4 regions of the Solibacillus sp. FSL R5-0449 genome follow, and region 1 is predicted to be linked to each of the others. Evidence: riboswitches for the same ligand, from Rfam matches in the RefSeq annotation. Region 1 holds a riboswitch; each other region holds the start of a gene.
What was found. A riboswitch is a leader RNA that binds a small molecule or an ion and turns the genes downstream of it on or off. The one in region 1 is predicted to bind S-adenosylmethionine.

Region 1 (2,207 bases):
TCCCATGGCACATTTAAATCTGTACGACCGAAATGTCCGTAAGCTGCTGTTTGCTTATAGATCGGGCGACGTAAATCAAGCATTTTAATAATGCCTGCAGGACGTAAATCAAAGAGCTCACGAACCCAGTTTACGATTTCTGATTCCGCCACTTTACCTGTACCGAATGTGTCAACTGCGATTGACACTGGTTGTGCAACACCGATTGCATACGCCAATTGTACTTCAGCACGGTCAGCTAAGCCAGCCGCTACAATGTTTTTAGCAACATAGCGTGCTGCATATGCTGCAGAACGGTCAACTTTTGTTGCATCCTTACCTGAGAATGCACCGCCGCCGTGACGTGCATAACCGCCGTAAGTATCCACAATAATTTTACGACCTGTAAGACCTGCATCGCCTTTAGGTCCGCCGATTACGAAGCGACCTGTCGGGTTGATGAAGTATTTTGTAGCTTCATCCAATAAATGTGCAGGAACTACCGGTTTAATCACGTGTTCTTTAATGTCTGTTTGGATTTGTTCCAATGTTGCTTCTTCATCATGCTGTGTTGAAATAACGATCGTATCCACACGAACAGGTTCATTGTTTTCATCATATTCGATTGTCACTTGTGTTTTACCATCCGGACGTAAATATTCCAATTCCCCTGATTTACGCACTTCTGTTAAACGACGCGCTAATTTGTGAGCTAAAGAAATAGGCATCGGCATAAGTTCCGGTGTTTCGTTACATGCATAACCGAACATTAAACCTTGGTCACCTGCACCAATTGCTTCAAGTTCATCTTCCGTCATTGAACCTTCACGTGCTTCCAATGCCTGATCAACACCTTGTGCAATGTCAGGTGATTGCTCTCCTACTGCTACTAATACTGCAAGATTTTCAGCATCAAAGCCGTACTTACCGCGTGTATAGCCGATTTCTGCCACTGTATCGCGGATAATACCCTTCATATCTACATAAGTAGACGTTGTAATTTCACCAGATACTAATACTAAGCCTGTTGTTACCGTAGTTTCACAAGCTACACGTGCATTTGGATCTGCAGCTAAAATAGCGTCTAAAATGGCATCCGAAATTTGATCACAAATTTTGTCCGGATGTCCTTCCGTTACACTTTCTGATGTAAACAGTCGACGATTTGTCATGTCATTTCCTCCTAAATCACTTTGGCAATTGTTTTTTATTGATACGGTACTCATTACCCATGTCCGTTATATTAGAGCACTTACGCATATGCGTATCCGGCCTTTTTAACGTCAAGCTATATTTGCTTTAACACGAGGGTCTGAAAGGCTGTAACTATATAATTTTCGCTCAGTACGAAATTGTAAAACAGAATAAAAAAAATCCTTTCGCTCATAGCCGTGTTCATCACACGTGAGGAAAGGATATTACGTTTCGTTACCTTTCACTCTTATCGTTCAAGGGAAATTTTGCCCTTGCATCAGGTTGGCACCAACACGTATAAAATATACGCAGGTTGCCGGGTTTCATAGGGCCTGCCCCTCCACCAGCTCGGGATAAGAGTATCCGTTCAATTAAACATATTACGCAAAAAATCAATGACTGTCAACAAATTTTGACTTTTTTCGATATGTCAAAATTTACGAAAAAATAATTTGCAATTAGTATAGATTATTTCACTTAATGTGTTATACTATTTTTGAATTAGGAATCAACTCCCCTCTATAAGGGAATACTATAAAAAAGGATGGTATTTAATAGATGAATTCGGTAGAAATTGCTAACGAGCTGAAAGAACTTTTAAACGGGGAAAACATCAAAACTCAATTATCTGTTCCACAATTGATTGAAAAAGCGACATCACGCGGAGAAGCAACGCTAACTGTTGAGGGTGCTTTACGCGCTGAAACAGGCAAATATACTGGCCGCTCTCCTAAAGATAAATATATAGTAGAAGAAGAAATCTCAAAAGACAAAATCGATTGGGGTAAAGTCAACCGTCCGATCTCAGCAGAAGTATTTGATAAACTTTATGTAAAAGTTTTAAATTACTTAAAAGAACGCGACGAGTTATATGTATTCAACGGTTTTGCCGGTGCAGACAAAGATTCTCAATTATCTATTAAAGTAATTAATGAATATGCTTGGCATAACCTATTCTGTCATCAATTATTCATCCGCCCAACAGCAGACGAATTGGCTAAACACGTTGCCGAGTTTACAATCGTATCTGCGCC
Region 2 (2,207 bases), 1.4 Mb from region 1:
GCCGTTGTAATTTACGTATTCCACAAATGGGTGGTTTCTTAAATACTCGGCTACTTTTTGTGTATTTTCATTGTGTCGGACAATACGCAAATGAAGCGTTTCAAGTCCTTGCAGGAAGTTAAATGCCGCGTCAGCAGATAATGTTGGACCAAAATCACGCAATAGTTGAACACGAAGCTTTGTCGCAAATGCAGCGCCTGCTGTGTCAATTCCGTAGCGTAGACCATGGTAGGAAGTATCCGGTTCTGTAAATCCTGGATGTCTTCCTTGCGTCCAATCAAACTTCCCTGCATCAACAACAATCCCGCCGATCGTCGTTCCATGACCGCCAATCCACTTTGTTGCAGAATGAATGACAACATCCGCGCCGAATTCGATCGGATTACTTCCGTATGGGGAAGCAAATGTGCTGTCGATTAATAAAGGAAGACCATTGTCATGAGCAATGTTTGCTACCGCTTCAATATCCAGTACTTTTAAGCTTGGATTTCCGATAATTTCAGCGAAGATTGCCTTCGTTTTATCCGTGATTGCCGCCTGGAAGTTTGCAGGATCTGATTCATCCACAAATTTTACTGTAATGCCGTAGCGAGGCAATGTAGTTGCGAATAAATTGTAAGTCCCGCCGTAAAGAGAGCCTGCCGCAACAATTTCATCCCCTGCACCGGCTACGTTTAAAATAGAAAATGCTACTGCTGCTGCGCCAGATGAAAGCCCTACTGCAGCTGTACCCCCTTCTAATAAAGCAACCCGTTCTTCAAATGCCCCGACTGTCGGGTTCATAATACGGGAATAAATATTGCCTGTCTCCTGTAATGCAAATAGACGTTGCGCATGAGCAGTGTCGTTAAATGCATAAGCCGTTGTACGGTAAACCGGAACAGCGATTGCTCCTGTTTCAGGATCTGGTTTTTGACCCCCGTGTAATAATAATGTTTCTGGTCTTAAATTTGTCATTTTATTACCCCCAAAAATTTAATCGATGGTGAAATCGGTGTTTTTTGAGGAGGATTTTTTAAATGAAAAAAACCCTCTTCAGTTAAGAAGAGGGTTGCGCATGAGCAAGTTTGCCTCCTCTTATCTTTCAAAATGATTGTCCATTTTGTAGGATTTAGCACCTTAGTCAGTTCATCACTTACTGGTTGCCGGGCATCTCAGGGCCTATTCCCTCCGCCGCTCTTGATAAGAGTTATGTGATTTGTGTTCCATCGTTGTGTCTCAGTATAAAACATACTAATCCGATATGTCAATACAAAAAATTTAAAATTTTCAGATTTAATTCTGATTGCTCTTATCTGTATTTAACGATATGCAAAAATTCCCTCACTAAGAATTGAACAGACGCTAATAATCGACTTCAAGTAAAATATTGACTAAAATAAGCATGAAGGATACACCATTAAGTTTTATTACATAAAAGGGAGATGTTCACGTGAATACAAAAGAATTATTACGCAGTCATACATCTGTTCGTAAATATACAGGTGAGGAAATTTCAAAAGAAACGGTCATCGATTTAATCGAAACGGCACAAATGGCAGCAAGTTCGCATTTTGTCCAGGCATACAGTGTCATTTGGGTAACGGATGAAGAAAAGAAAAAGAAGCTTGGGGAACTGTCTAAAAACGAATTCCAGTTCAAAACAGCAGGTGCCTCTTTCTTGTTTTGTGTAGATTTCAAACGTTTGCAAGTAGCGGGTCAAAAGCATGGGGTTGATATTTCTGCTGACTCTGCTGAAAATGTTCTTGTAGGGGTAGCAGATGTTGCGTTATTTGCCCAAAACTTCGTTATTGCAGCTGAATCAATGGGTTATGGCATTTGCTATATCGGTGGTGCCCGTACTAATCCTAAAGAAATCAGCGAGCTTTTCAATTTACCGGAATACGTTTTCCCGTTGTTTGCGATGACAATCGGTACACCGACAAAACGTAACGAAACAAAGCCGCGTTTACCGGTAGCTGCGGTGTTGCATGAAAACGGTTATGACGTTGATAAGTATGAAACACTTCTGGATGAGTACGATGGAATTATGGAAGACTATTACAGCAGCCGTTCTTCAAATCAGAAGACTGCGACATGGACGAAACAAATGGCTGATTACTTAGTTCAGCAAAACCGTCCGCATATGAAAGACTTCCTTGCTTCACGAGGCTTTACTTGGAAGTAATCCAATTAAAAAGGAGTATGCCTCAAAATGGCATACTCCT
Region 3 (2,207 bases), 870 kb from region 1:
ATTCGTACGGTGTTTCTTGGTATACGTAGTAGTTCAGCCAGTTGTAGAACAATAGATGCGAATGGGCACGCCAAACATTTTTCGGTGCCTGCAGCGGATCGTTATTCGGAAAATAGTTGACCGGAATATCCGTATTGTCCGGATCTTTCTCGATATCGCGGAAATACTCATCCGATAATGTCGTTGCATCATATTCCAGATGCCCTGTAATCATAATATGTTTATTGTTTTTCGATTGAACGATAAACACCCCTGCATCATCCGAATAGCTGAGTAAACGCAAGTCGGGATGTGCTCGTACTTCATCAATCGAAACCGATGTATGGCGTGAATGCGGTGCAACATACTCGTCACTGAATCCACGTACTAGATCTACTGTTAAATCCGTAATCACATGGGAATATACACCGGAGCATTTCTTCGGCAATTCGAATTTACCAATGCCAAAATGGTGGTACAGGGCAGCCTGTGCACCCCAACATATATACATGATTGAAGTAACATGTTCATTTGCCCAGTCCATCACATGCGTAATTTCGTTCCAGTAGCCGACATCTTCAAAATCCATTTTCTCTACTGGCGCACCCGTAATAATAAGACCATCAAAACGACGGTGCTTCACTTGGTCAAATGTTCGGTAAAATGTATCTAAATGCGATTTGGAAACATTTTTTGATTCGTATGTAGCTGTATTTAAAAATGTGACATCTACCTGTAATGGTGTATTCCCGAGCAAGCGTAGCAACTGCAGCTCGGTTTTCTCTTTTTCAGGCATTAAATTAAACACTAAAATATTTAGCGGTCGAATTTGCTGCGTTTTCGCACGGTCCTCCTCCATGACGAAAATCTTCTCTTTTCTAAGCAGCTCACCCGCCGGTAAATGTTTCGGAATATTAATCGGCATTTCACTTTCCCCCTCATAAACTATTTCAAAATACTTTTAATAATCAGTCGTGTTCAGGCATTGCATTGTTTTACGAGCGAAACGAACCGTTCCAGAACAACATAAAAAGCCCCTCTCACTCCAGCAAAACAGAATTGAGAGGGGCTTTTACCCGTTCTTATCTGCCAAGGTCAACACCTTGCTGGAAGTAGCACCTTTCTAGTAACACTAGAGGTTGCTGAAGCATCATAAGGCCAAGTCCCTCCGCTTCTCTTGATAAGACTATTAAATTGTCATTAGTGTATCATGTACTTTATAGTTTTGCAATAATTCAAAAAATATTATTTTACTCATCCTGAAGCTGTTCTTTTTCTATATTGAATAAGATGGTTTCCAGCCGCTCATCCCATACACGTGTCAACGTATTGTATACACGTACAAAATGTCTGTTTTCCTTTTGATCGAACAATAAAAAACATAGGACCGGTATATCATTAATCTGGATTGATTCCGTCGACACAACACTCGTTATATAGTGCGGAACTTCGTCTTCCGCCACCGGTTGTTCGGAAAGCTGCTGTTGAATGAAATCAACGAGCAATGTTTCTTCAATCGCTTCAATTTCTTCTGTATCCATTGTCGGGAAAGGCTCCGGAAACTCTTCCAAATCCGCGAATTCTTCCAGGTCCCCCTCCAATGGCCGTTCATGAATCGGACTGTATTGAATGAAGTAACTTGTTTCTTCTAGTTCCTCTTCAAAAATGCCCGATTCCAGCTGTGCTTTCCCTTTAGCAGTAAGCGCAAATTCCTGTTCTTTCACTATCATGCCGAGTCGTAACATTTTATTCGTCAAATCATGAATAAATAACGGTTCCACCAATAAAATTTCGGCTAAGAGCTCCACATTTTTCAGTTTTGCCTTTTCAAAGGAAATGAGCATCATCTTCATTAAAATATCCATGGCATTGCGCATCACGGGATGATATTTCACTTCCAATGTATGAATCGGAATGGCATATTGCATTTGCTTTTTAATTTCAATGGATGGGTTTTGGCTGAGTTCTTTCTGCAGCTGTAAAACTGTTCCTTGTAAATCCATTCAATCCAATCCCCCTGTTTCTACACAGCAAAATAGCCGTCCTGTTCTTTTACGGTCGTTAAGACATGGGCATACATATCCCTTGTTTTCGCGCTCTTTGGACGCTTCGTAAACATTTCGGTACTGCCGACCATAATGAGCAGTTCCCGGGCGCGGGATAAGGCAACATTGAGACGTCGGTAATCTTTCGCAAAGCCAATTTCTCCGCGCTCATTGTCATGATTC
Region 4 (2,207 bases), 680 kb from region 1:
ATCTCCCACTTTTGTCGGGTCCCCTGTAATGACAAGAATATCGTGAAGTTCCAGCGCATCCAGCCCCATCAAATGTGACTGAAGCCCAATTAAGTTGCGGTCACGGCATGTTAAATGCGGCAATGAGCGAATCCCATGCTCTTTTAAAATAGCGGCCATCGCGATATTACTAATACGCGGTGAAGCAAGTGAGTTATCCGCCATCATAATGACGTCTGCGCCCGCTTTTGCCAGCTGTTTTGCCCCTTCGACAAACCCGTCAATTTCCAGATGACGCGGTGTATCAAGTTCCACAATAACAGAGCGTTCACGTTTTGCTTTTTCGTGAAGCGGCTCTTGCTTACGCGGTTCTGGAATACGGACAAATTGTGTTTGCCCAGGTTTGGCTTCTTTTGTATCGACCGGCTCCATATTCGCCAAACGTTTTTTTACTGCTGCAATATGCTTCGGTGTTGTTCCGCAGCAACCGCCAATTAAACGGACTCCCTGATTTACGAGTTCGACAGCGGCACGTGCAAAATAATCGGTTTCCGACTCATAGACAACACGACCATCTTCAATATCCAGTAATGATGCATTTGGGTATGCCGATAAAAATGCCTTATCCGGTAAATTGACTCCTTCAAACGCCTGGATTGTATGGAAAGGACCTAATCGGCAGTTACTCCCAACAATATCTGCACCTAATCTTTCCAAATCATGAAAAGCTTCATTTAAAGACATCAAATTTTGAAGGACACCCGGTTCCTGCATTGTGACTTGGGCAATGATCGGTAAATCGGTCATTGAACGTAATAGATGGACACAATGGGATAGTTCTTCAAAATCATAATACGTTTCAAGTAAAAATCCGTCCGGTTCTCCAGCTAGTAATACTTCAGCCTGCTCTTGGAATGCAGCTAAAATTTCGTCTAATGTCGCATCACTTTTTCGGATTCCGCGAATACCGCCAATTGTCGCCAGAACATATTGTCCATCAAGGGAGGCAGCACGCTTTGCGATTTTTAATGCAGCTTCATTAAATTCAAAGACACGATTTTCATAGCCATATCGTGCAAGCTTTATCCGGTTTGCCCCATATGTATTTGTTTGGATAATATCTGCACCCGCCGCAATATATTCACCATGAATTTTCTCTATAATATCAGGACGTGCAATATTCATTTCTTCATGACAATAATCCAATCCATATGAATAAAGAAGTGTTCCGATTGCCCCGTCTGCTGTTAAAACCCGCGTTTGTAATTCTTCAAGTAAACCCATTGCCTTCACTCCATCATTTACAGTATTTTCAGTATATTAACGATATAAAAAAACCTTCTTTCATTAAATAAAAGAAGGCTTAGTAGTGATCAACTTAATCCCTTCTCATCTTCTGGCATTTGCCACTGGATTTAGCACCTGACTTAACGTTGGTTGCTGAAGTTTCATCGGGCCAGTCCCTCGACTTCTCTTGATAAGAAAATAATATGAATTTTTAAAATAATTAAATGAATCATAACGTTATCTAATAATTACGTCAATACCCTTTAGCTGAATGAAGTATTTCTTTACATAATTCGACTAATAATCTGTTCAGCCGTTTTTTTACCGTTTAAAATACAGGCACCGATTCCTACACCGAAATAGGCACATCCCGCTAATAGAACATTCGGGTAAGCCTCTTCCAGTTGCTTCATAACTTCCGATAATGCTTCATTATGCGCCAAATCATAGCGGGGCATCTGGTCAATCCACTTTGTTACATTAACAACCGTCGGCTCCGCTTCAACACCTAAGCTGAGACGAATATCTTCCAATGCTACTTTTGTCAGCTCTTCATCAGACATGGCTGCCAACTCTTCATAACGCGGGTTAATATTTTTATAAAACAGGCGAACGAGTAAATTACCCTCTGCCGACGTATGTTTCCATTTACGGCTTGTCCATGTCGACGCATTGCAAACTAAATCGCTATTATGGGAGACGATAAAGCCTGTTCCATCAGCTGGTAAAACATCATCAGGCACATCAAAGCCCACATACATCGTTAAAGCAGATGCAGTCGTGAACTTTTTCAGCTGCTCTTCCAATAATTCATCCTGTATGACATGACGCACTGTTTCATTTGGAACTGCGAGTACAACAACATCGGCCAAAATCGTTTCATCTTCCAGCACGACTTCATATTGCTCTTCTTTTTTTGAGATTTGCTTTGTTACCGTATT

Region 2: it holds a riboswitch for S-adenosylmethionine, as region 1 does, so the genes downstream of both, MKY27_RS01615 (O-acetylhomoserine aminocarboxypropyltransferase/cysteine synthase family protein) here and metK (methionine adenosyltransferase) in region 1, are expected to answer to the same signal.
Region 3: it holds a riboswitch for S-adenosylmethionine, as region 1 does, so the genes downstream of both, metA (homoserine O-succinyltransferase) here and metK (methionine adenosyltransferase) in region 1, are expected to answer to the same signal.
Region 4: it holds a riboswitch for S-adenosylmethionine, as region 1 does, so the genes downstream of both, MKY27_RS16100 (bifunctional homocysteine S-methyltransferase/methylenetetrahydrofolate reductase) here and metK (methionine adenosyltransferase) in region 1, are expected to answer to the same signal.

The regions. Positions count from the first base shown of each region.
Region 1 covers NZ_CP150239.1:2,536,276-2,538,482, forward strand. Annotated here, with positions in the region: gene metK (methionine adenosyltransferase) at 1-1,151, opposite strand, end outside; SAM riboswitch class I at 1,418-1,533, opposite strand; gene pckA (phosphoenolpyruvate carboxykinase (ATP)) at 1,732-2,207, shown strand, end outside.
Region 2 covers NZ_CP150239.1:324,198-326,404, reverse strand. Annotated here, with positions in the region: gene MKY27_RS01615 (O-acetylhomoserine aminocarboxypropyltransferase/cysteine synthase family protein) at 1-957, opposite strand, end outside; SAM riboswitch class I at 1,075-1,189, opposite strand; gene nfsA (oxygen-insensitive NADPH nitroreductase) at 1,433-2,167, shown strand.
Region 3 covers NZ_CP150239.1:1,662,802-1,665,008, reverse strand. Annotated here, with positions in the region: gene metA (homoserine O-succinyltransferase) at 1-904, opposite strand, end outside; SAM riboswitch class I at 1,059-1,166, opposite strand; gene MKY27_RS08095 (nucleoside-diphosphate sugar epimerase) at 1,230-1,982, opposite strand; gene MKY27_RS08090 (AAA domain-containing protein) at 2,003-2,207, opposite strand, start outside.
Region 4 covers NZ_CP150239.1:3,216,409-3,218,615, forward strand. Annotated here, with positions in the region: gene MKY27_RS16100 (bifunctional homocysteine S-methyltransferase/methylenetetrahydrofolate reductase) at 1-1,263, opposite strand, end outside; SAM riboswitch class I at 1,366-1,463, opposite strand; gene hemG (protoporphyrinogen oxidase) at 1,551-2,207, opposite strand, start outside.